DNA from 2 places in the Streptomyces sp. NPDC047017 genome. Region 1 is predicted to be linked to the other one. Evidence: riboswitches for the same ligand, from Rfam matches in the RefSeq annotation. Region 1 holds a riboswitch; the other holds the start of a gene.
What was found. A riboswitch is a leader RNA that binds a small molecule or an ion and turns the genes downstream of it on or off. The one in region 1 is predicted to bind S-adenosylmethionine.
Positions count from the first base shown of each region.

Region 2: another riboswitch for S-adenosylmethionine. It lies ahead of thrC (threonine synthase); the one in region 1 lies ahead of ABZ858_RS01845 (aminotransferase class V-fold PLP-dependent enzyme).

Region 1 covers NZ_JBEYVW010000001.1:366,307-380,547, reverse strand. The annotation lists gene ABZ858_RS01870 (NlpC/P60 family protein) at 1-611, opposite strand, end outside; gene ABZ858_RS01865 (NYN domain-containing protein) at 875-2,224, opposite strand; gene ABZ858_RS01860 (hypothetical protein) at 2,284-2,523, opposite strand; gene ABZ858_RS01855 (rhomboid family intramembrane serine protease) at 2,694-3,461, shown strand; gene ABZ858_RS01850 (Lrp/AsnC ligand binding domain-containing protein) at 3,458-3,739, shown strand; gene ABZ858_RS01845 (aminotransferase class V-fold PLP-dependent enzyme) at 3,776-5,137, opposite strand; SAM riboswitch class IV at 5,301-5,417, opposite strand; gene trpD (anthranilate phosphoribosyltransferase) at 5,505-6,569, opposite strand; gene ABZ858_RS01835 (cytochrome bc complex cytochrome b subunit) at 6,752-8,392, opposite strand; gene ABZ858_RS01830 (Rieske 2Fe-2S domain-containing protein) at 8,389-9,441, opposite strand; gene ABZ858_RS01825 (c-type cytochrome) at 9,438-10,247, opposite strand; gene ABZ858_RS01820 (heme-copper oxidase subunit III) at 10,310-10,930, opposite strand; gene ABZ858_RS01815 (hypothetical protein) at 11,138-11,536, shown strand; gene ABZ858_RS01810 (Ig-like domain-containing protein) at 11,612-12,883, opposite strand; gene ABZ858_RS01805 (cytochrome c oxidase subunit 4) at 13,018-13,416, opposite strand; gene ctaD (cytochrome c oxidase subunit I) at 13,413-14,241, opposite strand, start outside.
Region 2 covers NZ_JBEYVW010000002.1:370,682-384,922, forward strand. The annotation lists gene ABZ858_RS04965 (hypothetical protein) at 1-156, opposite strand, end outside; gene ABZ858_RS04970 (MurR/RpiR family transcriptional regulator) at 212-1,282, shown strand; gene murQ (N-acetylmuramic acid 6-phosphate etherase) at 1,392-2,333, shown strand; gene ABZ858_RS04980 (hypothetical protein) at 2,379-2,963, shown strand; gene ABZ858_RS04985 (NADH:flavin oxidoreductase) at 3,747-4,880, opposite strand; gene groL (chaperonin GroEL) at 5,097-6,719, opposite strand; gene ABZ858_RS04995 (cold-shock protein) at 7,098-7,301, opposite strand; gene ABZ858_RS05000 (ubiquitin-like small modifier protein 1) at 7,733-8,008, opposite strand; gene thrC (threonine synthase) at 8,005-9,291, opposite strand; SAM riboswitch class I at 9,309-9,472, opposite strand; gene ABZ858_RS05010 (glucosyl-3-phosphoglycerate synthase) at 9,655-10,599, shown strand; gene ABZ858_RS05015 (hypothetical protein) at 11,142-11,864, opposite strand; gene ABZ858_RS05020 (trehalose-6-phosphate synthase) at 12,038-13,468, shown strand; gene otsB (trehalose-phosphatase) at 13,522-14,241, opposite strand, start outside.

The sequences.
Region 1 (14,241 bases):
GCCGCCTTCTCGGCCGCGGTCAGGGAGTTGAGCAGCTTCTGCGCCTCGGCGAGCTTGCCCTGGACTTCCTTCTTCTTGTTGCCCAGCTCGGTGCGGGTGGCGGCGAGATCCTTGAGCTTCGCGGACGCCTCGGCGCGCTCCTGGGCCAGTTCGCGCTGCTTGTCCTGGATCTTCTTGAGCGCGTCGACCTGCTGGCCGCTGACCTGGTCGAGCGTGGAGGCCTTGTCCAGGTAGTCGTCCGGGTTCGAGGAGAGGAACAGCTGCAGGGAGGGGTCGATACCGCCGGTGCGGTACTGGCCCGCCGCCATCGAACCGATGCCGTCGCGCAGCTTGTTGAGGTCCTGCTGACCGCGCGCGACGTTGTCCTGGATGGTGGAGATGTCCTTCTGGAGCTGGTCCTGCTTCTCCTTGGCCCCGTTGTACTTCTCGGTGGCCTGCTCCGCCTCTTCGTAGAGCTTGTCGACCTTGGACTTGACCTCGTCCTTGCTCGGCTTCTCACTCGGCGCCGCGTTGGCGGCCTGCGCGCTGATGGCGACGGCGGCGGCGGCCGCGGTGGTCAGCACGGTGACGCGTGCACGACTCGGCTGTTTGGGTCGACGATGGGACGCCACGGAAGCGAGCTCCTTCTTGTGAGTGACCACCCGCTCGGAGGTTCGAAGCCAGACCCTAGTGACCTCATCGTGATGAATTCAAATCCTCACAGTAAAAAATGCCGTCACCCCCTGCATTCTTTGCACTCAACTCACCGGAAGTAAGTCCGGATTGACACTGGGTCGCGCCGTGGGCCCGCCAATTCCGGCAATGAGCCCGTACGTTGCGAATAGCGGCGCCAAGCGGCTGATGCCCGTTTCGTCCCGGGACGGGCGCGGGCGGCTCAGCCGCGCGTCAGCCGCTTCAGCAGCATCACCGACGCCACCGGGCGCGCGCCCGCCCGGGCGATCCCGTCGGCCACCTCGCGGTCGGTGGAGGCCACGATGACCGGCCGGCCCGGCGGCTCGGCGCGCACCAGCTGGCGGATCAACTCGTCCGCGGTGACGCCCGGCTTGGAGAACAGCACCCGCACCCCGCGCGGCGGCGCGAGCAGCACCGGCGCGGCCAGTTCGGCGCCGTCGAAGACACAGGTGACCTCGGCGCCGGTCTGCGCGGCGAGCTGGGAGAGCTGCCCGAGCAGCCGCAGGCGCTGCTTCTCCAGCGGCATCTGGGGATAGCCGGTCTTGGTGACGTTGTAGCCGTCGACGACCAGATGGGCCTGCGGCAGCGCCAGCAACTGGTCGAGGACCGCCGGGTCGTGCTCGGACAGCGCGCGGGCGGCGATGTCCTTCGGGGTCATCCGGCCCGGCTCCACCGCGTCCACGGTCTCGGCGGGCCGCACGGACACCGGCGGCAGCGCCAGTTCGCGCCGCAGCCCCTGCGCCGCGTCCAGCACGGTGTCGAGCAGCAGCCGCACCCGCATGTCCTCGACGCTGCGGCCCTCGCGGGCCGCCTTGCGGGTGGCCTCCAGGGCCGCCTCCGCCTCGCCCAGGCGGGTCTTGAGCCGCCGGTTCTCGCTCTCGGCGGCCGACACCTGCACCTGGCCCTCGGCGCGCAGCGCCTCCGTCTCGCCCCGCGCCTTGCGCAGCGCCGCCTCGCCGCGCTTGACGTCGCTGAGCGCGGCACGCAGCTTGCGGTGCAGCGACTCGGCCTCCTTGCGGGCCGCCTCCGCCTCGGCGCGCAGCCCCTCGGTCTCGGCGCGGATCTGCTCGCGGGCCGCGGCGAGCTGCCCGCGCAGCCGCTCCAGCTCGGCCCGGCTCTCCTCGTCGGCGCGCTCGGCGTGCGCGCGCTGGGCCTCCTCGCCGGCGGCGGTCACCAGCTTCACCCAGCCGCCCGGCCGCAGCACATAGGCGGCGGCGGCCACGTCGAGCGGGTCCGCGGCCGGGGGCGGCGCGCCGGAGTCGAGGGCGCCGCACAGCTCCGGCTGCGCCTCCTTGAACTTCTCCGCGATCCGCTGCCGGAACAGCGTGTCGCTCTCCAGCGCCGCCGCCATCGCGTTGCCGGCGAACTTCGCCCGGCGGCTCGGCGTGAACCGGGCGTACTGCCGAAGCTGCGCGGGCAGCTCGCCGACCGTCAGCCGGCCGAAGGCGTCGGCCACGATCTGCACGACCCGGCGGCGCACGCCGTCGGGCAGCGGACGGTCCAGCACCTCAGCGGCGCCGTCGCCCGGCTCCCCGCCTTGTGTCTGCGCCATCCGTCACCCCAATGCCTCACGGGACCCCCACGGGGTCGCCTGTGCGGGGCCCGCTCCGCTCAGGAGCCGGCGCCCGGCCTGTCCACGAGTTCCACCTTGTCCACCGCGTTGCACCAGCGGCAGCGCACCGATTCGATGGTCTCACCGACCACCTCGCGCTCCTCGACGGTCGGCTCCCCGGCCAGGTCGAGGTGGACGTACTCGACGACCTTCGAGGAGCGGGTCACGTCGAAGCGGGTGAGGTTGCCGCAGAGGGTGCAGCGCCATCGCGTCGTGGCGGTCGGCAGGGGAACCGTCATCGTGGCTGTTCACTTTCCTTCTGGTCTGCGTGACGCGCCGGCTGCCCCGGGGCACCGGCACGGGGGCGTCGGCACGTAACCCTACGGCCTGGGAGCCCCTCGCCGCCCGGGTGTCCACGACGGCGAGGCGGTCCGCACGGATGCGTCCCGTTACGCCATGCTCTGTACACATGATCAGCTACAGGAACGCGGTGGCCGTCCGGACGGCCAGGGCCCTGCGGGCGGTACGGACCGCGCCGGCCCCCGTGACGGGCGCCCTGATCGTCCTGTGCTGCCTGGTCTTCGCGGCCGGCCCCGCCTCGGGGCTGAACCCGGCCTACGGCACCGGGGAGGCGCTGGCGGCCGCCCAGCGGGTCTACTTCCGCCGCTGGGGCGTGATCCCCGCCGACCTGTTCTCCGGTTCCGCGCGGGCCGCCCTGACCCCGGCGACGGCCCTGTTCGTGCACGGCGGCTGGGTGCACCTGCTCGGCAACATGCTCTTCCTGTACGTCTTCGGCGCGATGACCGAGCAGCGCATGGGCCGGGTGCGGTTCACGCTGTTCTACCTCGGCTGCGGCTACCTCGCCCTGCTGGGCTACGCCGCCGCGCACGCCGGCTCGGGGCAGACCCTGGTGGGCGCCTCGGGGGCGATCTCGGCGGTCCTCGGCGCCCTGCTGTACCTGTTCCCGCGGGCCCGGGTGACCAGCCTGCTGCCGTTCCTGTTCTTCCTGCCGCTGCGCCTGCCGGCCTGGGTGGTGCTGCCCTTCTGGGCGGCCCTGCAGTGGCTGGCGGCGGGCCAAGCCGCTCAGGGCCCGGGCGTGGCGTACCTGGCGCACGTCATCGGCTTCGCCCTCGGGTTCGCCGTGGCCTGGGTGCGGTACGGGGGCAGGGCCCGCCGGGCAGGCCCTAGAGTGAAGGCCAGCCCCGCTCCGGCCCCCGAGGGAGAGAACCAGCCGTGATCACCGCGATCGTCCTCATCAAGACCAGCGTGGACCGGATCCCCGAGATCGCCGAGCGGATCGCCTCGCTGGAGAGCGTGAGCGAGGTCTTCTCCGTGACCGGGACGTACGACCTGATCGCGATGGTGCGGGTGGCGCGGCACGAGGACCTGGCGGAGGTCATCCCGGGGCGGATCAGCAAGATCCCCGGCGTCGAGGCCACCGACACGCACGTGGCGTTCCGGACGTACTCCCAGCACGACCTGGAGGCGGCGTTCGCGATCGGCCTGGACTCCTGACCGGCGACCCGCCGCCTCCCCGCGCTCCGGGCGCGCTCACACCGCCGGGACGCAGCGGCCGTCCTCCGTGCGGTACTGCCACCGGGCGCCGTCGCTGACCAGTTCCCGCACCGCCGTCACGAAGCGCTCGACGTGCTCGTCGGGCGTGCCGGCGCCGAAGCTGACCCGGATGGCGTTCAGGGACTTCTCGCCGGGCGCGGCCTCGGGGGCGCCGCACTCGCCCTGGGTCTGCGGGTCGCTGCCGAGCAGGGTGCGCACCAGCGGGTGGGCGCAGAACAGGCCGTCGCGGACGCCGATGCCGTACTCGGCGGAGAGCGCCGCGGCGAAGTGCGAGCTGTTCCAGCCCTCGACGACGAACGAGATCACGCCGACCCGCGGCGCGTCGTCCCCGAACAGGGAGAGGATCTTCACCTGCGGGACCTCGGCCAGTCCCGCCCGGACCCGGTCGATCAGGTCCTGCTCACGGGCGACCAGGGTGTCGAAGCCGGCCTCGGTGAGCGCCTTGCAGGCGGAGGCGATGGAGTAGGCGCCGATGACGTTGGGGGAACCGGCCTCGTGGCGGGCGGCGCTCTCGTGCCACTCCACGTCCACTCCCCCGTCGGTGCGCCGGCTCACCCGGCGGCTCGCGCCGCCGCCCGCGAGGTAGGGCTCGGCCTCGCGGAGCCAGTCGGCGCGGCCGGCCAGCACACCGGAGCCGAACGGGGCGTACAGCTTGTGCCCGGAGAAGGCGACCCAGTCGACGTCGAGGTCCTGGACCGACACCGGGTGGTGCGGGGCGAGCTGGGCGGCGTCCAGGACGATCCGGGCGCCGTGCGCGTGGGCGGCGGCGGCCAGTTCCCGCACCGGCCACAGCTCGCCGGTGACGTTGGAGGCGCCGGTGACGCAGACCAGGGCGGGACCGTGCGGCTCGCGGCCGGCCAGGGCCCGCTCCAGGGTGGCCACGGCCTGCTCCGGGGTGCGCGGGGCGTTGAGGTACGTCACCTGCGCGTCCCGCCAGGGCAGCAGCGAGGCGTGGTGCTCGGTCTCGAACACGAACACCCGGCAGTCGGCCGGGATCGCCCGGGCCAGCAGGTTGAGGGAGTCGGTGGTGGACCGGGTGAACACCACCTGGTCGTCCGCGCGGCAGTCCAGGAACTCGGCGACGGTGCGGCGGGCGTTCTCGAACAGGTCGGTGGAGAGCTGGGAGAGGTAGCCGGCCCCGCGGTGCACGCTGCCGTAGTAGGGCGCGTACGCGGCCACGTCGTCCCAGACCCGCTGGAGGGCGGGGGCGCTGGCGGCGTAGTCGAGGGCGGCGTAGGCGACCTCGCCCCCGGTCACCAGCGGCACGGTGACGTCCCGGCCGAGGACGGGCAGCGGGGAGCGGACGGACCGGTCGGCGGCAGCGGTGGAGACGGACATGGTGAACTCCCGTGAAGGCAGGCGGAATCCCCACGCGAGCCGGCACGGCTCAAGCGTGGAGGGAGAAAGAGAAAGGGTGCGGAGGCGGGGCTCGGCGGCCCTAGCGCATTCGCTTGCTCACGGAAGGCTCCCTCGTACGACCAGGACCCCTGGTGATGCGAGGGGTCCGCGCTTGCCGTAGACCTCGCTGCCTACGGCCTGGTCTTCACCCGGGGCACCCCGCCACGGACGGAGGGTTGCCGGACAGCCGGCCGGGGCCACATGGCTGTCACTCATGACCTGGTTCCACATCCTGCCACACGATCTTCCCGGCGCAAGGCGCAGTCCGGATCGTGGACTGCGCCCCGCGTCACACCGGGACCCCGGCTCAGGCGTTGCTGGCGGCCACCCAGCGCTCCAGGGTGCGGCGGGCGGCGCCGGAGTCGATGGACTCGGCCGCCTGCGCCATGGCGGTCCGGATCTGCTCCGCCAGCGTCCCCGGGCCCGGCCGCAGGGCTACCAGGGCCGCCGCCGAGTTCAGCAGCACGGCGTCCCGTACGGGGCCCGTCTCGCCGTCGAGCAGCCGGCGGGCGACCTCCGCGTTGTACGAGGCGTCGGCGCCGCGCAGGGCCTCCACCGGCACCAGCGGCAGGCCGACGTCGCGCGGGTCGAACGCCTCCTCGGTGACCGTGCCGTCCCGGACCACCCACACCCGCGACGTCGCCGTGGTGGTCAGCTCGTCCAGGCCGTCGTCGCCCCGGAAGACCAGGGAGGAGTTGCCGCGTTCGGCGAAGACGCCCGCCACGATCGGCGCCTCGTGCGCGACCGCGACCCCGACCGCCTGGGAGCGCACCTTCGCCGGGTTGGTCAGCGGGCCGAGCAGGTTGAACACCGTACGGATGCCCAGCTGGCCGCGGGCGGCGCCGACATGGCGCAGGGCCGGGTGGAACTTGACCGCGAAGCAGAAGGTGATGCCGGCCTCCTCGGCGACCTCCACCACCCGGCGCGGGGACAGGTCGAGGTTGACGCCCAGCTTCTCCAGCACGTCGGAGGCGCCGGAGGCGGAGGACGCGGCCCGGTTGCCGTGCTTGACGACCTTCGCGCCGGTGCCGGCCACCACGATCGAGGACATGGTGGAGATGTTCACCGTCTTGGCGCCGTCGCCGCCGGTGCCGACGATGTCGACGGTGGCGCCGGGCACCTGGATCACGTTGGCGTGCTCGTACATCGTGCGCACCAGGCCGGTGATCTCCTGGACCGTGGCGCCCTTGGCCCGCAGGGCCACCGCGAACCCGGCGATCTGGGCGTCGGTCGCCTCGCCGCCCATGATCCGGTCCATGGCCCACGCGGTGTCGTCGGCGGCCAGGTCGCGGCCCGCCAGCAGACCGTTCAGCAGCGCGGGCCAGGAACGGCCCGCCGCGGTGTCGCCTCCAGCGGGGGTCACAGCGCTCATAAGCCGCTCCTGGGTCGGTGTCCCGGACAGGGGACACGAAATCTCAAAAATCCACCTCCACCCTATCCAGCCCTGGACACGACGAAGGGCCCCGTCCGGGATGGGGGCACCCCCCTGCTCTTTTGAGCTTGGGGGAGGACGGGGCCCTTCGACCTGGCGTGGCGACGCTCAGGGTTCAGTGATCAGTGGTGGCCGTGGCCGCTCGTGATCTCCTTGTACTCCTCGACGGTCGGCTTCTGGATCTGGCCGTCCTCGCCGTAGTAGGCCTTGCTGAGCTTGGCGCGCAGCTTCTCCGTACCGGCGACCTTGCGCTCGACACCGTTCTCGTCGACCGTCGGGCCGATCTCGACCGGCTCGTACTGGTGGTGAGCGGTGAGGGTGTACAGCTGCTCCTGGCTGAGCGGCTCGTGGACCTCGATGAACTCACCGTGCGGCAGGCGCTTGATGATGCCCGACTCGCGGCCGTGCAGGACCTTGTCCTTGTCCCGGCGCTGCAGGCCGAGGCAGATCCGCTTGGTGACGACGAACGTGAGGACCGGCACCACGAAGAAGGCGATGCGCACGAACCAGGTGATCGCGTTGATCGACAGGTGGAAGTGGGTGGCCCACAGGTCGTTTCCACCGCCGACGAGCAGCACGAAGTACCAGGCGATCCACGCGGCGCCGAAGGCCGTGCGGGTCGGCACGTTGCGCGGGCGGTCCAGGATGTGGTGCTCGCGCCGGTCGCCGGTGATCCAGGACTCGATGAACGGGTACAGCGCGATCGCGGCGAGCACCACACCGAAGAGGGCCAGCGGGATGAACACGCCGAGGACCAGCGTGTGGCCCCAGAAGTTGATCTCCCAGCCCGGCATGGCGCGGATCAGGCCCTCGGCCATGCCCATGTACCAGTCCGGCTGGGCGCCGGTGGAGACCTGGTCCGGACGGTAGGGGCCGATGGCCCAGACCGGGTTGATCTGCGCGATCGCCGCGATGGCCGCGATGGCACCGAAGACCAGGAAGAAGAAGCCTCCGGCCTTGGCCATGTAGACCGGCAGCAGCGGCATGCCGACCACGTTGTTGTTGGTCTTGCCGGGACCCGCGAACTGCGTGTGCTTGTGGTAGAAGACCAGGATCAGGTGGCCGACCACCAGGCCGAGCATGATGCCCGGCAGCAGCAGGATGTGGATCGAGTAGAACCGGGCCACGAAGTCGTGGCCGGGGAACTGGCCGCCGAAGAGGAAGTACGAGATGTACGTGCCGACGATCGGCACGGACAGGATCGCGCCCTCCATGAAGCGGACACCGGTGCCGGAGAGCAGGTCGTCCGGGAGCGAGTAACCGGTGAAACCGGTGAACATGCCGAGGACGAACAGCAGGAAGCCGAACAGCCAGTTGACCTCACGCGGCTTGCGGAACGCGCCGGTGAAGAACACGCGCATCATGTGCACGAACATGCCGGCCAGGAAGATCAGCGCGGCCCAGTGGTGGATCTGCCGGATCAGCAGGCCACCGCGCACCTCGAAGGAGATGTGCAGGGTCGAGTTGAACGCCTCGCTCATCAGCTGTCCCTGGAGCGGGACGTAGCTGCCGTGGTAGACCACCTCGTTCATCGACGGGTGGAAGAACAGCGTCAGATACACACCCGTGAGGATGATGATCAGGAAGCTGTAGAGGCAGACCTCACCCAGCATGAACGACCAGTGGTCGGGGAAGATCTTGCGCATGTTGGCCTTGGCCAGGCTGTAGATGCCCAGCCGGCCGTCGGCCCAGTCGGCGAGCTTCTCGCCGGCCGGTGCCTTCCCGCGCGCGCGGGTCGGCTCGTTGGTCGCTGAAGTACTCATCCGCGCTCCCAGAATGCAGGACCGACGGGCTCCTCGAAGTCGCCGAGCGCCTGGAGGTAACCCTCGCTGTCCACGCCGATGCGCAGCTGCGGCAGGGCGTGGCCGGCGGGGCCGAAGATCACTCGGGCACCGTCGGAGAGGTCGAAGGTGGACTGGTGGCACGGGCACAGCACGTGGTGCGTCTGCTGCTCGTACAGGGAGATCGGGCAACCGACGTGGGTGCAGATCTTCGAGTAGGCCACGACGCCCTGGTGCGACCACTCCAGCTCACGCTTGTCCTTGATGTTGTCCGGCTGCAGCCGGACGATCATCAGGGCCGCCTTGGCGATCTCCTGCTGGAAGTCCTCGCTCTGCTCCTCCAGGCCGTCGGGCTTGGCGAAGGTGAGCGAGCCGACGGCGATGTCCTCGGGACGCATCGGCTGGTTGGTGTTCATGTTGACCAGGCGCTTGCCCTTCGCCCACAGCGTGTGGCGGAGGGTGTCCTTGGGCAGCGGGCCCAGGTCGCGCAGGAGGAACAGCCCGGACAGCGGCACCAGCGTGAGCGCGCCCAGCATGGTGTTGCGGATCAGCGGACGGCGGCCGATCGCGGACTCCTTGGCACCCTGCTTGAAGTCCGCGTGGACCTTGGCACGGACCTCGGGGGACGCCTCGATCGGGTGACGCTCGTCGGCGACCTCCGCGTCGGACATCAGGGTGCGGGCCCAGTGGACCGCGCCCGCGCCGATGCAGAACAGCGCCACGCCCAGAGTCAGGCCCAGCGCGAAGTTCATCGCGCTGAGGTGCCCGATCGGGAAGACGTAGATCGACTTGTCGTTCGGGATCGTCACGTAGGACGCGATGAAACCGACGGTGGCCAGCATCGACAGCGTGAACAGGAACGCGACCACGCGCTCCGACCGCCGGGCGGCCTGCTCGTCGATGTCCTGGACCCGGTGCTCGTGCGGCGGCAGGCCGGGGTCGGCGAACGGGTTCTTGTCGTCCGCCACGGCGCCGTGCGCCGTGCCCTGCTCGGCAGGCAGGTTCTCTTCTGGAATGTCTTGGCTACTCATGACTTCTTGGCCTTTGCGGTCCGGGCGGCGACCCACACGGCGACGGCGATCAGCAGGCCCAGCCCGAAGATCCAGCCGAACAGACCCTCACTGACCGGCCCGAGGCCGCCCAGCTCCAGACCACCGGGGTTCTCCGTGTTGTCGCTGTTGACCGCGTTCAGGTACGCGATGATGTCCTTCTTGTTCTTCTGGGACATCGTGGTGTCGGGGAAGGACGGCATGTTCTGCGGGCCGGTCTGCATGGCCTCGTAGACGTGCTTGGGGTCGACGCCCTCAAGGTCCGGCGCGAACTTGCCGTGCGTGAGCGCACCACCCTTGCCGGTGATGTTGTGGCACTGCGCGCAGTTGGTGCGGAACAGCTCGCCGCCCGCGGCGACGTCCGCGCCGTCCGTGCTGTACAGGTTCTTCGTCGGCACGTTCGGACCGGCGCCCAGGGAGGCGATGTACGCCGCCAGCTGGTCGATCTGGGGCTGGCTGTAGATGACCTTCTTGCGCGGGACCTGCGCGCCCGGCTGCTGGGCCGGCATACGGCCCGTACCGACCTGGAAGTCGACTGCCGCGGCGCCCACGCCCACCAGGGGAGGACCGTCAGTGGTGCCCTGCCCACCGGTGCCGTGGCAGCTTGCGCAGCCGACCTCGTAGAGCTTCTTGCCCTCCTCGATGGTGAGGGACTGGGCGGAGTCGTCGGCCTTCGCCTTGCTCGCGGGCGCGAACGCGGTGTACAGCCCCCCCGTGGCCGCCAGCGCGAGAAGGAGGACGACGACCGCCGCCAGCGGATGGCGTCGTCGTGCGGAGAGCTTTTTCACGGATTACCCCGGTGTCAGGATCTTCTGCGTCGATGCTTTGCGGTGTTGGATCGGTTCTTCGGCTACTTGATCAGGTAGATCGTGGCGAAGAGGCCGATCCAGACGACATCGACGAAGTGCCAGTAGTAGGACACGACGATGGCCGCCGTCGCCTGCTCGTGCGTGAACCTCTTCGCCGCGTAGGTGCGGCCGAGGACCAGCAGGAAGGCGATGAGGCCGCCCGTCACGTGCAGGCCGTGGAAGCCGGTGGTCAGGTAGAACACCGAGCCGTACGGGTCGGAGGACAGGGAGAGCCCGTCCTCCTTCACCAGGCTCGTGTACTCGTAGATCTGACCGCCGATGAAGATCGCACCCATGATGAAGGTGACGATGAACCAGCCCCGGAGCTTCTTCACGTCACCGCGCTCGGCGGCGAAGACGCCGAGCTGGCAGGTGAGTGAGGAGAGCACCAGGATCGTGGTGTTCGCCGAGGAGAAGGGGACGTTGAGGTGGTCCGCCATCGCCTTCCAGTGATCGGGTCCCGTCACCGATCGCAGGGTGAAGTACATCGCGAAGAGGGCCGCGAAGAACATCAGCTCGGAACTCAGCCAGATGATGGTTCCGACGCTGGTGAGGTTCGGCCGGTTGACCGACGGGTGCGCGTGCCCGGTTTCTACTGTCGTTGCTGTCGCCACGACCGACATTATGTCGGTCGCTTATCCCGCCCTCACTCCGGGGGGTGCCGTTCGGAGTGTCTGGGGGGTCTGTCCAGCCCGTATGGCCCATCGAAGGGGTGTTCCAAGCGGTGTTGGCGGTGAGGCGGAGGGAGTAGCATCCGCGCCAGCGGTACCCGGAAGTTCCCGACGAGTTCCCGACGAATGCTGTGTCTTCTAGAGATGCGTGGAGGAACAATGCAGGCGACCGCCACGGTGCTGGTCTACAGCGACGACGCCGGCACGCGCGAGCAGGTGCGGCTGGCCACCGGCCGCAGGCCGGCCCAGGACGCGCCCCTCGTGGAGTTCGTGGAGTGCGCCACGCCCGCGGCCGTCCTCGCGGAGCTGGACCGGGGCGGGATCGACGTCTGCGTCCTGGACGGCGAGGCCGTGCCCATGGGGGGCATGGGGATGTGCCGGCAGATCAAGGACGAGGTCTTCCACTGCCCGCCGGTGCTGCTGCTGATCGGGCGGCCGCAGGACGCGTGGCTGGCCACGTGGAGCCGGGCGGACGCCGCGGTGACGCTGCCGGTGGAGCCGGTGGAGTTCGCGGGGGCGCTGGCGGCGCTGCTGCGGAAGCCGGCGTTGAGCGCCTAGGGGGTCGGGACGGCCCGCTTGTTCTGCGGGTGCGGGCCGTCCGCGGCCGGCCGCGCCCCTTGTTCCTCTGTTGCCTCAGAGGCTCTGGGGGCGCAGTCTCGCCTGGTCCGGGCCGGGGGTGGCGGACTGGGGGGACGCGGTCAGGGCGCTGCCCTGGAGCCATTTCTGCCAGGGCAGGTTCCAGTCGCCGTAGCCGTTGTCGAACAGCTCCATCGGGTCGCCCTTGGAGTTGACGACCTGGACGACGTCGCCCTCGTGGATGTTGTCGAAGAACCACTTGGCGTTCGGGGTGCTCATGCCGGTGCAGCCGTGGCTGACGTTGGCGCTGCCCTGGGAGCCCACGGACCAGGGCGCGGCGTGCACGAACTCGCCGCTCCAGGTCACCCGGGTGGCGTAGTAGACGGGCAGGTCGTAGGAGTCCGAGGTGCCCGCGGCGATGCCGACCGTGGAACTCTTCATCCGGACGAAGTACTGCTTGGCCAGGACCACCTTGACGCCGTTGCGGGTCTCGAAGCCGGGCTTGCCCGTGGTGACCGGGATCTCCCGGACCTTCTCGTCGTTCCTGTAGAGGGTCAGCCGGTGCGTGGCGGCGTCCGTGACGGCGACGACCCGGTCCCCGGTGGTGATGGTGAGCGGCTTGGCGGTGCCGCCGTACAGCCCGTCGGCGATGCGGAGGTTCTCCAGGTCGCTGTGGACCGTGATGGTGGCGTTGGCCGGCCAGTAGTCCTTGGGCCGGTAGTGCAGCTGCTTGTCGTCGACCCAGTACCAGGAACCCGCCACGGCCGGTGTGGACTCGACCTGGAGGCCGCGCTCCACGATGGCGCGCTGGGCCTTGTCCTTGACCGGCTGGTCCAGTTCGGCCGTGATGGGCTCGCCGACGCCGTAGGTGCCCGCCTCCGGCCCGAACGACACGTTCAGGCGCTTCTGGGTGGTGGGCTTGCTGGTGTCGAAGTCGAGGACCTTGCGGCCGGGTGCGCCGTCGTCGTCCTCCGTGCGGACCGTGAGCTTGTAGTGGGCGCCCGCGGCCAGCGGTGAGGTGCTGTGCCATCGGGTGCCGTCGGCGGTGAGTTCGCCGGAGACCCGGCGGCCGGCGGCGTCCACGGCGGTGACGTCGGTGATGCGCCCGTCCGAGCCCGCCGCGGTGACCACCAGGGGCTTGTCGGGGTCGGCTTTCTTGCCGGCGTCCGTGGGGCCGCTGAAGGTGATCTGGTCCGCCGCGTCGTACGGCTCGTCGGCTGCGGGATGGTCGTCCGCGCCGCAGGCGGTGAGGCCCGCGCCTAGGGCGGCGGCGAGGAGAGTCCAGCCGACACCGGCCCTTGCGCCCCGGGAGAACAGTGTGGTGCTCATGGCAGCACGCTAAGTAGCTCCGTCAACTCCGGCGCGGTGGATCGTCCGTCCGGGGGACGCCGTTGCGGCAAAAGCGGGAGCCCGGGCACTCCTGCGACGGAGTGCCCGGGCTCCCGGATGGTGCTTCGCGCGTGCTACTGGGTGCGGTTCTCGCCGCGGTAGTACTCGAAGACCCAGCCGAACAGGGCGATCATGACCAGCGGCGCACCGAAGTACAGCAGCCACCAGCCGAGGGCGACACCGAGGAAGGCCAGCGCGCCACCGACACCGAGGGCGAGCGGCTGCCAGCTGTGCGGGCTGAAGAAGCCCAGCTCGCCGGCTTCGTCCGCGACGTCGGCCTCCTTGTTGTCCTGAGCGCCCGCGTCCACCCGCTTGGCCGTGAAGCCGAGGTAGAAGCCGACCATGATGCTCAGGCCGAAGGACAGGAAGAGCGCCGTCGTACCGGCCGGCTCCTTCGACCACCAGCCATAGACGATCGCCATGACGAGCAGGAAGACGCTCAGCCAGATGAACATCTTGCCCTGGATCTTCACTTGCCGGCCTCCTTGCCGCCCGCGACGGCTGCCTTCTCACCGTGACCGGCGTTCTCGAGCTGGTCGAGCGCGGCGATCTCAGGGTGGTGCAGGTCGAACGCCGGGGATTCGCTGCGGATCCGCGGCAGGGTGAGGAAGTTGTGCCGCGGCGGCGGGCAGGAGGTCGCCCACTCCAGCGAGCGGCCGTAGCCCCACGGGTCGTCCATGTTGACCGGCTTGCCGTACTTGGCGGTCTTCCACACGTTGTAGAAGAACGGCAGGATCGAGGCGCCGAGCAGGAAGGAGAAGATGGTCGAGACCATGTTCAGCCCGGTGAAGCCGTCGGCCGCCAGATAGTCGGCGTACCGGCGCGGCATGCCTTCCACGCCCAGCCAGTGCTGCACCAGGAAGGTGCCGTGGAAGCCAATGAACAGCATCCAGAAGGTCATCTTGCCCAGGCGCTCGTCGAGCATCTTGCCGGTGAACTTCGGCCACCAGAAGTGGAAGCCGGAGAACATCGCGAAGACGACCGTGCCGAAGACGACGTAGTGGAAGTGGGCCACCACGAAGTACGAGTCGGAGATGTGGAAGTCCAGCGGCGGCGCGGCCAGGATGACGCCGGTCAGGCCACCGAAGGTGAAGGTGATCAGGAAGCCGGTCGCCCACAGCATGGGTGTCTCGAAGGAGAGACTGCCCTTCCACATGGTGCCGATCCAGTTGAAGAACTTCACCCCGGTCGGGACCGCGATCAGGAAGGTCATGAAGGAGAAGAACGGCAGCAGCACACCGCCGGTGACGTACATGTGGTGCGCCCACACCGTCACGGACAGGCCCGCGATCGAGATG
Region 2 (14,241 bases), on a different contig from region 1:
CTCCGGCCACTGCTCCACCCACCAGCGGCGCTGCACGACGGAGTCCTCGACGAGGGAGACCACGTCGGCCTGGGCGACCTCGCCCGCCACCAGATCGGCCAGGACGAGGGCGCGGGCGGCGTGCAGGGCCTGCTCCAGGGGGCTGAGGGGATCCATGGCTCCATTGTGCGCACTCTTGACCGCACCTCCGCCCGGAAAATATCTTTCACATGTGACCCAGGACGTGAAGGAAATTTTCGCAGGCGCGGGCGCGAGCGCCGGTGCGAGCGCTGGTCCGGGTGCTGGTCCGGGCGCCCGTGCGAGCGCCGGTCCGGGCGCCGGTGCGGGCGGTCCGGGTGCCGGTGCGGGCGGTCCGGGTGCCGGTGCGGGCGCGGCCCCCGGCCTCGCGCCGCCTCCCGCGCCCGCCGCCCTCGCGGCCAAGGTACGCACGCTCGCGCCCTCCATGACCCGCTCCATGCAGCGCGTCGCCGAGGCGGTGGCGGGCGACCCGGCCGGCTGCGCGGCGCTCACGGTCACCGGCCTGGCCGAACTCACCGGCACCAGCGAGGCGACCGTCGTGCGCACCGCCCGGCTGCTCGGCTACCCCGGCTACCGCGATCTGCGGCTGGCCCTCGCGGGCCTCGCCGCCCAGCAGCAGTCCGGCCGCGCGCCCGCCATCACCACCGACATCGCGGTGGACGACCCCATCGCCGACGTGGTCGCCAAGCTCGCCTACGACGAGCAGCAGACCCTCGCCGACACCGCCGCCGGGCTCGACACGGTCCAGCTCGGCGCGGCCGTCGCCGCGCTCGCCGCCGCCCGCCGTACCGACGTGTACGGCATCGGGGCCTCCGGCCTGGTCGCCCAGGACCTCACCCAGAAACTGCTGCGCATAGGGCTGATAGCGCACGGGCACAGCGACCCGCACCTCGCCGTCACCAACGCGGTGCAGCTGCGCGCGGGGGACGTGGCGATCGCGATCACCCATTCGGGTTCCACCGGGGACGTGATCGAGCCGCTGCGCGCCGCCTTCGAGCGGGGGGCGACCACCGTGGCCATCACCGGCCGCCCCGACGCGCCCGTCACGCAGTACGCCGACCACGTCCTGACCACCTCCACCTCCCGCGAGAGCGAGCTGCGGCCCGCCGCGATGTCCTCGCGGACCAGCCAACTGCTGGTGGTGGACTGCCTGTTCGTCGGGGTGGCGCAGCGCACGTACGAGTCGGCGGCGCCGGCGCTGGCGGCGTCGTACGAGGCACTGGCCCACCGGCACCGCCCGCGCGACGGCAGCCGGCGCCCGTAGCCGGGGACCGGGCCCCGAAGCCCGAAAACCCGACGCCCCGAAGCCCGGAAGCCCGGAAGCCCGGAAAACCGTAGCCCGTAGCCCGAAGCCCGGAAAGAGCCGCCCCTTCATGTCCTCCACCTCCCCCTACGGTGCGCTGCGCGCCGAACTGGAGTCGCTGACCACCGAGGCGTTCCGCCCGGAGCTGTCCGAGATCGACCGGCTGCCCACGCTGGAGATCGCGCGGCTGATGAACGCCGAGGACACGGCCGTGCCCGCCGCCGTGGCCGAGCGGCTGCCGCAGATCGCCGCCGCGATCGACGCGGTGGCCGCGCGGATGGCCCGCGGCGGCCGGCTGATCTACGCGGGCGCGGGCACGGCCGGCCGGCTGGGGGTGCTGGACGCCTCCGAGTGCCCGCCGACCTTCAACACCGACCCCGCGCAGGTCGTCGGCCTGATCGCGGGCGGCCCGCAGGCGATGGTGACCTCGGTCGAGGGCGCGGAGGACTCCCGGGAACTGGCCGTCGAGGCGCTCGACGCGCTCAAGCTGACCCCGGACGACACGGTGGTCGGCATCTCGGCCTCCGGGCGCACCCCGTACGCCATCGGCGCGGTCGAGCACGCCCGGGCGCTCGGCGCGCTCACCATCGGGCTGGCCTGCAACAAGGACAGCGCGCTCGCGGCCGCCGCCGAGCACGGCATCGAGATCGTCGCCGGGCCCGAACTCCTCACCGGCTCCACCCGGCTGAAGGCGGGCACGGCCCAGAAACTCGTCCTGAACATGCTCTCGACGATCACGATGATCCGGCTGGGCAAGACGTACGGGAACCTGATGGTGGACGTGCGCGCCTCCAACGAGAAGCTCCGCGCCCGGTCCCGCCGGATCGTCGCCCTCGCCACCGGGGCGCCGGACGAGGAGATCGAGAAGGCGCTGGCGGCCACCGACGGTGAGGTGAAGAACGCCATCCTGGTCCTGCTGACCGGCACCGACGGCACCACGGCCGGGCGCCTGCTGGCCCAGACGGACGGCCATCTGCGCGCGGCGCTGGAGCGGGGCCGGTCCCGGGCCTGACGCCGCTGCCGCCCGGCGGGCTCCGCGTTCTACGCTGGGGGGACCATGAACCACGCCCAGCTCACCGCCCTAGGCCGAGCCCTCCGTCTCCTCGGTGAGCACGGCGAGGCACTCACCGCCGACACGCCCGACGCGCAGTTGCACGAGGTGAAGGGGGATCTGCGGCGGGCCCTGGACCTGCTGGAGGAGAGCGTCACCACGGCCGCGGCCGCCACCCGCTGCCCCGAGCATCCCAACGGGCCGGTGGACACCGGCGCGCCCGATCTGTGCCTGCTGTGCGAGACCCGGCGGCGGGCCGCCCGCCGTTCCGAGGTGGACGGCGCGTACGCGGCGTACGCCCGGCCGGCCGCCGGGGCCGCCGCGCCCGTCCCGTCCCGCTACGGCGTGCGCGAGGACCGGCCGCAGCCCCAGCAGCGCTGGCTGCCGGAGCTGTGGAACGGGCGGGAGTGGCAGCTGTGCGGTACCCCGCGCCGGGACCGGCGCGAGGCGGAACTGTTCATCGCCGCCCAGCGCCGCGGCCCGCGCACCGCGATGGCCTACCGGCTGGTGCACGAGTTCACCGACTACGAGGTGGTACGGATCTGGGGCACGCCCGTCCGGGTCGACATCGAGCCGATGAACGGCCCGTGACCGGGAACACCCGGCACAGCCCGCCCCACCGGTGGACGGCCACCCTGGCAGCCGGTCGGCCTCCCGGCCTGGGGGGTCGGCTCCCAGCCCGGGGACGGCTCCCGGCTGAGGGGCGATCTCCGGCCGAGGTGCGGCTGACGACCGTGGGACGGCGCTCCGGCGGACGACCGGAGTGAGCCGCCGGAGCCGGCACCCGACCGCCGGACGGGACCGGCCATCGCCCGGCCCGGGAACGGCCTCTGGCAGGCAGCCCCCGGCGGACGGCCTCCGGCGGACGACCGGAAGGAGCCGCCCACCCGGGCGGCGGCCGGCGCGAGCCACCGGCCGGACGACAGCCGGAGCGCCCGCCGCCTGGACGGCGGCCCGAGTGGGCCATTGGCCAGGCAGGCAACAGCCGGAGCGGGCCGGCCCCCGGAGCGAACCGGCACCCGACCGCCGGACGGGACCGGCCATCGCCCGGCCCGGGAACGGCCTCTGGCAGGCAGCCCCCGGCGGACGGCCTCCGGCGGACGACCGGAAGGAGCCGCCCACCCGGGCGGCGGCCGGCGCGAGCCACCGGCCGGACGACAGCCGGAGCGCCCGCCGCCTGGACGGCGGCCCGAGTGGGCCATTGGCCAGGCAGGCAACAGCCGGAGCGGGCCGGCCCCCGGAGCGAACCGGCACCCGACCGCCGGACGGGGCCGGCCGTCGCCCGGCCCGGGAACGGCCTCTGGCAGGCAGCCCCCGGCGGACGGCCTCCGGCGGACGGCCGGAAGGAGCCGCCCGTCCGGCACCGCCCGGCACTCAGGTCAGCGTCTTCAGTGCCGCCGCGTCGTACGGCCGCAGTTCGGTGAAGCGGTCGGTGAGGATCTTCGCGGCCCACTCCGGGTCCTGGAGCAGCGCGCGGCCGACGGCCACCATGTCGAACTCGTCGCGCTCCAGCCGGTCCAGGAGGTTGTCGATGCCCTGGACCGGGGAGCCCTCGCCCTGGAACGCCTTGACGAAGTCGCCGTCCAGGCCGACCGAGCCGACGGTGATGGCCGGCTTGCCGGTGATCTTCTTCGTCCAGCCGGCCAGGTTCAGGTCCGAGCCGTCGAACTCGGGCCGCCAGTAGCGGCGGGTGGAGGCGTGGAAGGCGTCGACGCCGGCCGCGGCCAGCGGCGTGAGGATCGCCTCCAGCTCCTCGGGGGTCTGCGCCAGGCGGGCCTGGTAGTCCTGCTGCTTCCACTGCGAGTAGCGGAAGATGACCGGGAAGCCGGACGAGACCCGCTCGCGGACCGCCGCGACGATCTCCGCGGAGAACCGGGCGCGGGCCACCGGGTCGCCGCCGTAGGCGTCGGTACGGCGGTTGGTGCCCTCCCACAGGAACTGGTCCAGCAGATAACCGTGGGCGCCGTGGAGTTCCACCCCGTCGAAGCCGATGCGCTCGGCGTCGGCCGCGGCCTGCGCGAACGCGCCGATCACGGCGTCCAGGTCGGCCCGCGTCATCGCCGTGCCGGTGGGCTCGGCGTCCGCGGCCACCAGGCCGGAGGGGCCGACTGCCGGGGCGTCGGCGAAGGGCGGCTCGCCCTGCTTGCGGACCATGCCGATGTGCCACAGCTGCGGGACGATCGTGCCGCCCGCCGCGTGCACGTCCTCGGCCACCCTCGCCCAGCCGGCGAGCTGCTCCTCACCGTGGAACCGGGGCACCCGGTCGCTGCTCCCGGCCGACTCGTGGCCGACGTAGGTGCCCTCGGTGACGATCAGGCCGACGCCGGCGGCGGCGCGGCGGGCGTAGTAGGAGCGCACGTCCGCACCGGGGACGCCGCCCGGCGAGAACATGCGGGTCATCGGCGCCATCGCGATCCGGTTGGGGACGGTGAGGCCGTTCAGCGCGATCGGGCGGGAGAGGATCTGGGCCGCGCGGGAGGCGGGCGGCGTGGTGACGGTGACGGTCACGTGGGGGCTCCTCGTGAGGGCGGGCGGGCGAACCGGTTGGTATGTGCGCGTGCATTGTTGCAGGTGCTTAACGGACAGCGCGAGCGCGCGGCCCGGCATTCCCGCCCGGCACGGGAATCCGCGCGTGACCCCGGACACGCCCGAGGGCGGCACCCCCTGCCACTGGCAGGAAGTGCCGCCCTCGTACGGAAGGACTAGTACCGATCCCCGGAAGGATCAGAAGTCCATGTCACCGCCCGGCATGCCGCCCGGAGCGGCCGCGGCGGCCTTCTCCGGCTTGTCGGCGATGACGGCCTCGGTGGTGAGGAACAGCGCGGCGATCGACGCGGCGTTCTGCAGCGCGGAGCGCGTCACCTTCGCCGGGTCGATGATGCCCTCGGCGACCAGGTCGACGTACTCGCCGGTCGCGGCGTTCAGGCCGTGGCCCGGGGTCAGGTTGCGCACCTTCTCCACCACGACACCGCCTTCGAGGCCGGCGTTGACGGCGATCTGCTTCAGCGGGGCTTCGAGGGCCAGCTTGACGGCGGCGGCACCGGTGGCCTCGTCGCCGTCCAGCTCCAGCTTCTCGAACACCTGGGTGGCCTGCAGCAGGGCCACGCCGCCACCGGCGACGATGCCCTCCTCGACGGCCGCCTTGGCGTTGCGCACGGCGTCCTCGATGCGGTGCTTGCGCTCCTTCAGCTCCACCTCGGTGGCGGCGCCGGCCTTGATGACCGCGACACCGCCGGCGAGCTTCGCCAGGCGCTCCTGCAGCTTCTCGCGGTCGTAGTCCGAGTCGCTGTTCTCGATCTCGGCGCGGATCTGGTTGACCCGGCCGCCGACCTGCTCGGAGGAGCCGGCACCGTCGACGATGGTGGTCTCGTCCTTGGTGATGACCACCTTGCGGGCCTTGCCCAGCAGGTCGAGGGTGGCGTTCTCCAGCTTGAGGCCGACCTCCTCGGAGATGACCTCGCCGCCCGTGAGGATGGCGATGTCGCCGAGCATGGCCTTGCGGCGGTCGCCGAAGCCCGGGGCCTTGACGGCGACGGACTTGAAGGTGCCGCGGATCTTGTTGACCACCAGGGTCGACAGGGCCTCGCCCTCGACGTCCTCGGCGATGATCAGCAGCGGCTTGCCCGACTGCATGACCTTCTCCAGGAGCGGGAGCAGGTCCTTGACGGAGCCGATCTTGGAGTTGGCGATGAGGATGTAGGGGTCCTCGAGCGACGCCTCCATGCGCTCCATGTCGGTCGCGAAGTAGGCGGAGATGTAGCCCTTGTCGAAGCGCATGCCCTCGGTGAGCTCAAGCTCCAGACCGAAGGTCTGCGACTCCTCGACGGTGATGACGCCTTCCTTGCCGACCTTGTCCATCGCCTCGGCGATCAGCTCGCCGATCTGCGTGTCGGCGGCGGAGATGGAGGCGGTGGAGGCGATCTGCTCCTTGGTCTCGACCTCCTTGGCCTGGTCGAGCAGGGCGGCGGAGACGGCCTCGACGGCCTTCTCGATACCGCGCTTGAGAGCCATCGGGTTGGCACCGGCGGCCACGTTGCGCAGGCCCTCGCGGACCAGGGCCTGGGCGAGCACGGTCGCGGTGGTCGTACCGTCGCCGGCGACGTCGTCCGTCTTCTTGGCGACTTCCTTGACCAGCTCGGCGCCGATCTTCTCGTACGGGTCCTCCAGCTCGATCTCCTTGGCGATGGAGACACCATCGTTGGTGATCGTGGGGGCGCCCCACTTCTTCTCAAGGACGACGTTGCGGCCCTTGGGGCCGAGGGTGACCTTGACGGCGTCGGCGAGCTGGTTCATACCGCGCTCAAGGCCGCGCCGCGCCTCCTCGTCGAACGCGATGATCTTGGCCATGTGAAGTGGTCCCTCCAGGACTGGGGGTGATTCCTCCGGACCGCGCCCGCGCCCGCGACGGACGGCTCGCCGGCCTGTGGTTCCTTGCACCACGGGGCCCGCGGGCCTCACCGACCCGGTCCTCTTTTGTCACTCTCACCTTCAGAGTGCTAACGCAATGATTAGCACTCGGCCTAGGAGAGTGCAAGCGCCCATCGGGGGTACCGGGCGGTACTCAGCCCGGGGCGAACACGGGCGCGCCGCGGTGGCGGGCCCCGGCGGCGGGCCCCGGCGGCGGGCCGGCCGGCCTCGCTCCGCCGCGCGCACGCCTGAGAGCCCGCACCCCGGTGAGGTGCGGGCTCTCAGGGACGAGAAGATCGCTTGTGGTGGTCGCGCGATTCAGGCCGTGACGCGGACCATGTCGGCCTGCGGGCCCTTCTGGCCCTGCGAGATCTCGAACTCGACCCGCTGACCCTCTTCCAGCGAGCGGTAGCCGTCCATCTGGATCGCGCTGTAGTGGACGAAGACGTCCGCCCCGCCGTCGACCGCGATGAAGCCGTACCCCTTCTCCGCGTTGAACCACTTGACGGTGCCCTGAGCCATGCCTAACTCCCCTATTACTGGCCCTTGCACAGATCCGCACTTCGCGGACCCGGGTCAGACCTCACTCCCCGTGGACCGGGGGCGTGCGCCGGAACGCGTCGACCGCGGCTGAATGTATCTGCCCAACTGCCGTCTGCAACAGGTCAATCGGACGAGAATTCTGGACGGGAGCGGTCCGGAATGTGGTGAGAATTCGACTGAACCCCGGGCAAGTCGGGCCCCATAAACAAGACAAATGCCACGAAAAGCCCGCGCACTTTGGCTACTTCTTGACGGCGGGCGCCCGGGGAAAAGGGGCTTCCCGAACCGGAGATCAGGAGCGCGTGCCCCAACTGTACCGCGCTCAATCACACTGAATTGCCCCCTCCGCTTCTGGCGCGGAGGGGGCAATTCAAGGAACAGCCGGGCACGGCAATTACCGAAGGTAACGATCAGCCGCCGGCGACCGCCGGAATGATCGACACACCGGCGCCGTCCGGCGTGACGGTCTCCAGGCCCTGCTCGAAGCGGACGTCGTCGTCGTTGACGTAGACGTTGACGAAGCGGCGCAGCTTGCCCTGGTCGTCCAGGACGCGGGCGGCGATGCCCGGGTGGTTCTGCTCCAGGCCGGAGATGACCTCGGCGAGGGTGGCGCCCTCGGCCTTCACCTCGGCCTGGCCGCCGGTGTAGGTGCGCAGGATGGTGGGGATGCGAACGGTCACGCTCATGCGAGGCCAGCCTCTCGGAAGGAGTCCAGGTTCGGGCGGATGGTGGCGGTGAGGCCGGTGCCGGCCACCGCGTCCAGGGTCTTCAGGCCGTCGCCGGTGTTGAGGACGACGGTGGTCTTCGCGGGGTCGAGGAGGCCGTCGTCGATCAGCTTCTTCGTCACGCCGACCGTCACCCCGCCCGCCGTCTCGGCGAAGATGCCCTCGGTGCGGGCCAGCAGCTTGATCGCCTCGACCACCTGCGCGTCGGTGACGTCCTCCACGGCGCCGCCGGTGCGGCGCGCGATGTCCAGGACGTAGGGGCCGTCGGCCGGGTTGCCGATGGCGAGGGACTTGGCGATGGTGTCCGGCTTCTGCGGGCGCACCACGTCGTGCCCGGCCTTGAAGGCGGTGGACACCGGGGAGCAGCCCTCGGCCTGGGCACCGAAGATCTTGTACGGCCGGTCCTCGACCAGCCCCAGCTTGATCAGCTCCTGGAGGCCCTTGTCGATCTTGGTGAGCTGGGAGCCGGAGGCGATCGGGACGACGAGCTGGTCGGGCAGCCGCCAGCCGAGCTGCTCGCAGATCTCGTACGCCAGGGTCTTGGAGCCCTCCGCGTAGTACGGCCGCAGGTTGACGTTGACGAAGCCCCAGCCCTCGCCGGCCGGGTCGCCGATCAGCTCCGAGCAGAAGCGGTTCACGTCGTCGTAGTTGCCCTCGATGCCGACGAGTTCGCCGCCGTAGATCGCGGCCATGACGACCTTGCCCTGCTCCAGGTCGTGCGGGATGAACACGCACGAGCGCAGGCCGGAGCGGGCGGCGGCGGCGCCGACGGCGCCGGCCAGGTTGCCGGTGGAGGAGCAGGACAGGGTGGTGAAGCCGAAGGCGCGGGCGGCCTCCAGGGCCTGGGCGACCACGCGGTCCTTGAAGGAGTGCGTGGGGTTGCCCGAGTCGTCCTTGACGTACAGGCCGCCGGTCACGCCGAGTTCGGCGGCGAGGCGGTCGGCCTTGACCAGCTTGGTCCAGCCGGGGTTGAGGTTCGGCTTGTCCGCGACGTCCGCGGGGACGGGGAGCAGCGGGGCGTAGCGCCAGATGTCGGCGGGGCCGGCCTCGATCCGCTTGCGCAGTTCCTCGGTGTCGTAGGCCGAGAAGTCGTAGGCGATCTCCAGCGGGCCGAAACACTCCTCGCAGGCGAAGACCGGTCCGAGCGGGACGCGGTGGCCGCATTCGCGGCAGCTGAGCGCCGCGGCGGGGCCGAGGTCGACGGAGGGGGAGTCGGTGCTGGTGGCAACTGTCTGCACAGCCATGGAGGCGAGGCCCTTTCTCCTCATCTTCCTCACGACGCATCTCGCCGTGAGACGGATTTGGCACCTTCCCTAGCCGGGGAGCCTCGCGGTGGCGATCGGAGAATCGTCGATCGGTACGAGACCGGCTGGAGGGTTGCCGGGGCTTCATCGGGCCGTGTCCCTCTGCCCCTCTGGATGAGCGGTATTCGATTGTGCGCGGCGGTGACCCCGGCATGCGGGGGCCGTCCGCGTTGTTCAAGACTGTAACCGAAGGCCAGGACGGTGCGAGATAGTCGTCCGAACCGCGAGACGGATCACACGGTGATCCGGTCCGGACCGGCTGCGGGCAGCAGCGCATCGCGCAGGAGTGAGGAGCCGTCGACCGTGCTGGAAGAAGTCGAGCGCTGGCTGAGGACGCGTTCCTGGTCCGTGGCCGATCGCCCGCTGCACACGGTGCTGGCCGCCAAGCGGGTGAGCGGTGCGACGGTCAGCGTGGTGCTGCCCGCGCTCGACGAGCAGGAGACGGTCGGGGAGATCGTCTCGGTGATCCGCCGCGATCTGGTCGAGCGGGCGCCGCTGGTGGACGAGATCGTGGTCGTCGACTCCGGCTCCACCGACCGCACCTCGGAGGTGGCCGCCGCCGCGGGCGCCCGGGTGGTGCACCGCGACGCGATCCTGCCGCGGCTGCCCGCGCTGCCCGGCAAGGGCGAGGTGCTGTGGCGCTCGCTGCTGGTCACCCGCGGGGACGTGATCTGCTTCGTCGACGCCGACCTGCGGGAGTTCTCCGCCGACTTCGTCACCGGGATCGTGGGCCCGCTGCTCACCGAGCCGGACGTGCAGCTGGTCAAGGCGATGTACGACCGCCCGCTGGCCGGTGCGGCCCGGCAGGGCGGCCGGGTCACCGAGCTGATGGCGCGCCCGCTGCTCAACATGCACTGGCCGCAGCTGGCCGGCTTCGTGCAGCCGCTCGGCGGCGAGTACGCGGCCCGCCGCTCGCTCCTTGAGCAGCTGCCGTTCCCGGTCGGCTACGGGGTGGAGCTGGGCATGCTGGTGGACGCGCTGCACCTGGCCGGCCTGGACGCGCTCGCGCAGGTCGACGTGGGTGTGCGCAAGCACCGGCACCAGGACGGGCAGGCCCTCGGCCGGATGGCCGCCGCCATCTACCGCACCGCCCAGCTCCGCCTGGCCCGCGGCCACCTGATCCGCCCCGCCCTCACCCAGTTCGAACGCGGCGAGACCGGCTTCGAGCCCCGCACCTACTCGGTGGACACCGAGGAACGACCGCCGATGACCGAGATCGCGGAGTATGCGGCACGGCGGGTGGCTTGAGCGGGGGGCGGCGGGGGCCTGAGCAGGAAGCCCACCGGGTGAGCTGAGTATGAGGGCCGGGTCGCCCGCGGGACCGGTCGCCCGCGGACCGGGGGACTCGGTGGGCCCGGTCGGCCCGGTGCGCCCGGTCGGCCCGGTGCGCCCGGTCGGCCCGGTGCGCCCGGTCGGCCCGGTGCGCCCGGTGCGCCCGGTGGGCCGGAGCGGGCGGCTCAGCGAGCCGGGCCGCCCGCGCGCGGCCAGTGCGACGGGTGCGACGGGTGCGACGGGTCAGGGGGCCGGGAGGACCGGTCGGGCAGGTGGGCCGGTCGGGCCGGGTGGGCCGGTGAGCCGGTCGGGCCAGGTGGGCCGGTGAGCCGGTGAGCCGGTCGGGCCAGGTGAGCCGGTCGGGCCAGGTGAGCCGGTGAGCCGGTCGGGCCCGGCGGACGTGCGGGCCGGGTGGGCCAGGTGGGCCGGTGAGCCGGTCGGGCCCGGCGGACGTGCGGACCGGTCGGACCGGTGAGCCGGTCGGGCCCGGCGGACGTGCGGGCCGGGCGGGCCCGTTGTCAGCCTGCCGCGCCGTCCGACCAGCGCCAGCGGCCTGCCGCGTCCTGTGCGCAGGTCAGGTACTCGCCGCCCTTGCCGTAGGTGCTCAGGCCGTGGTGGCGGGCGGCGCAGAACTGGCCGTCGGCGTAGCAGTTGCCGGCGGGGCTGGTGATCGCGCACGCCTTGCTGCCACCGCTGCCACCGCTGCCACCGCTGCCTCCGGTGCCGCCACTGCTGCCGCTGCCGCCGCCCGTGCCGGTGCCGCCCGTGGTGGAGTTCGTCTTCTTCGGGGCCGGGGTGGACAGCGGGTGGCCGGCGCAGTCGTGGCCGTCGCGGGCCACCGTGAAGGTCACCTCGTCCCCGCCGGTCCCGCCGCGCTGCTCGCAGACCTTCTCACCGGACCGCCAGGAGGCGGCCCGCGCGCCGGTGCCCTGGAGGTGGACGGCGTAGCGCAGGTGCCCGGCCTCGGCGGCGGCCACGGCGGTGCCGATGCCGGAGCCGGTGTAGTCGCGCAGCGTCGCGGACGGCGTCGGAGTCGGAGTCGGAGTCGGCGTGGGTGTAGGGGTGGGTGTCGGTGTCGGCGGTTCCGTGCTCGGGGCCGGGGCCGGGGCCACCGCCGCCGGGGTGGACGGCGCCGCCTTCGGCGTCCCCGGGGCGCCGTCGTCGCAGCCGGCCAGGGCCAGCGCGCCGGCCGCGAGCAGCGCGGCCGTGCCGGCGAACCGGCGTATTCGTACGAGTCGCATGGAACCCACCCCTCACCGACCGCCCCGCGCGGCACCCGGGACGGCATCACTGACATGCACCGCACATCTTCACGGTCTTCACATCCTTCTCACAACCCGTCGGGCGGCGGAATCCCGACCGGCCCGCCACCGCGTACGTTTGAGCGTTCGAAGGCCGGGCTAGGTTGAGGACCATGGCTTCAACGCACGGTGCCGAGGTGCTGGTCGCCTCCAATCGCGGTCCGGTTTCGTACGAGCGGGCCGAGGACGGCTCGCTGCACGCGAAACGCGGCGGCGGCGGACTGGTCTCCGGACTGTCCGCGATCGGCCCGGACGCGGGCGCGGTATGGGTGTGCGCCGCGCTCGGCGAGACCGACCGGGAGGCCGTGCGCCGCTTCGAGGGCGGCCGCAGGCTGCCGGCCGAGGACACCGGCGGGCAGCGGGTCCGGATGCTCGACATCGCCCCGGACGTCTTCTCCGACGCCTACAACGGCATCGCCAACTCGGTGCTCTGGTTCGTCCACCACATGCTCTACCAGACCCCGCTGGAGCCCGTCTTCGACGCGGAGTTCCGGCGCCGCTGGGCCTCGTACGAGAGCTACAACCGGTCCTTCGCCGAGGCGCTGGCCGAGGAGGCCGCCGAGGGCGCGGCCGTGGTGGTGCAGGACTACCACCTGACCCTGGTCCCCGGGATGCTGCGCGATTTCCGGCCCGATGTGCGCATCGGGCACTTCTCGCACACGCCGTGGGCGCCGGTGGACTACTTCCGGATGCTGCCCGACGACATCGCCGAGCAGGTGCTGCGCGGCATGCTGGGCGCGGACCGGCTGGGCTTCCTCACCCAGCGCTGGGCGGACGCCTTCACCGGCTGCTGCGAGGCGCTGGCCGGCGGGCTCGGCGGCACCCGGATCGGGGTGCACGGGCTGGGCGCGGACGGGGAGTTCCTGCGGGAGCGCTCGCGCCGGGCCGACGTCAAGGAACGGATGGCCGCGCTGCGCGAGGAGATCGGCGCGGCGCCGGACGGCGGGGCGCGCCGCACGATCGTACGGGTGGACCGTACCGAGCTGTCCAAGAACATCGTGCGCGGGCTGCTGGCGTACCGGCAGCTCCTGGAGGACCGCCCCGAGTGGCGCGAACGGGTCGTCCACGTCGCCTTCGCCTACCCCTCGCGGCAGGATCTCGCCGTCTACCGGGAGTACACGGCCGAGGTGCGGCGGCTGGCCGAGGAGATCAACGCGCGGTTCGGGACGCCCGGCTGGACGCCGGTCGTGCTGCACGTCAAGGACGACTTCGCACGGTCGCTGGCGGCGTACCGGATCGCGGACGTGGCCCTGGTCAACCCGATCCGCGACGGCATGAACCTGGTCGCCAAGGAGGTGCCGGTCGTCTCCGACGCGGGCTGCGCGCTGGTGCTGTCGCGGGAGGCGGGCGCGTACGCGGAACTCGGCGAGGACGCGGTGCCGGTGAACCCGTTCGACGTGGTGGGGACGGCGGCGGCGCTGGACGAGGCGCTGCGCATGCCGGGGACCGAGCGGGCGGAGCGGTCCAAGCGGCTGGCCGCCGCCGCCACCGCGCTGCCGCCCGCCCAGTGGTTCCTCGACCAGCTGGGCGAGCTGAACGCCTGAGCGGCCGGGGCCGCCGGGACACGCCTGGGGCCGCCGGGGAGATCAGAGGGAGGTCAGAGGCGGGCGGCCAGGGCGCGCAGCAGGTCCACCACCCCGGCCGGGCCCGGCACCACCAGGTCCGCCCGGTCCGACAGCTCCGTCACCTCGGCGCTGCCGCTGCACACCAGGACGCCCGGTACGCCGTCGGAGCGGAGTTCGCCGACCGCGGTGAAGGCGGGCAGGTCGCCCAGGTCGTCGCCGGCGAAGAGGACGGAGCCGGCGCCGGCGCCGCGGACGTGGTCCAGCAGGGCGGCGCCCTTGTCCATGCCCGCGGGGCGCAGTTCGAGGACCATCCGGCCCGGCTCGACGATCAGCCCGTGCCGGACGGCCAGGCCGGTGAGCGGGTCGCGCAGGGCCTCGAAGGCGGCCTGCGGGTCCTCGGCGCGGCGGGTGTGCACCGCCAGGGAGCGGCCCTTCTCCTCGATCCAGGTGCCCTGCCAGGCGCCGATCCGGTCCAGGAAGCCCGGCAGTTCGGCGCGGACGGCGGCGACGCCGGGGTGCGGGGCGGGGGCGGTGACGGTGCCGGTGGCGGCGTCCCAGCGCTCGGCGCCGTAGTGGCCGAGGACGACCAGGTGTTCCAGTCCGGGGACGCCCGCGAAGCCGCCGTTGCGCACCGCGACCCCGGCGGGGCGGCCGGTGACCACCGCGACGGAGGCCACCTTCGGGGCGAGCGCGGCGAGCGCGGGCACCGCGTCCGGGTGCGCCCTGGCCTGGTCCGGGTCGGACACGATCGG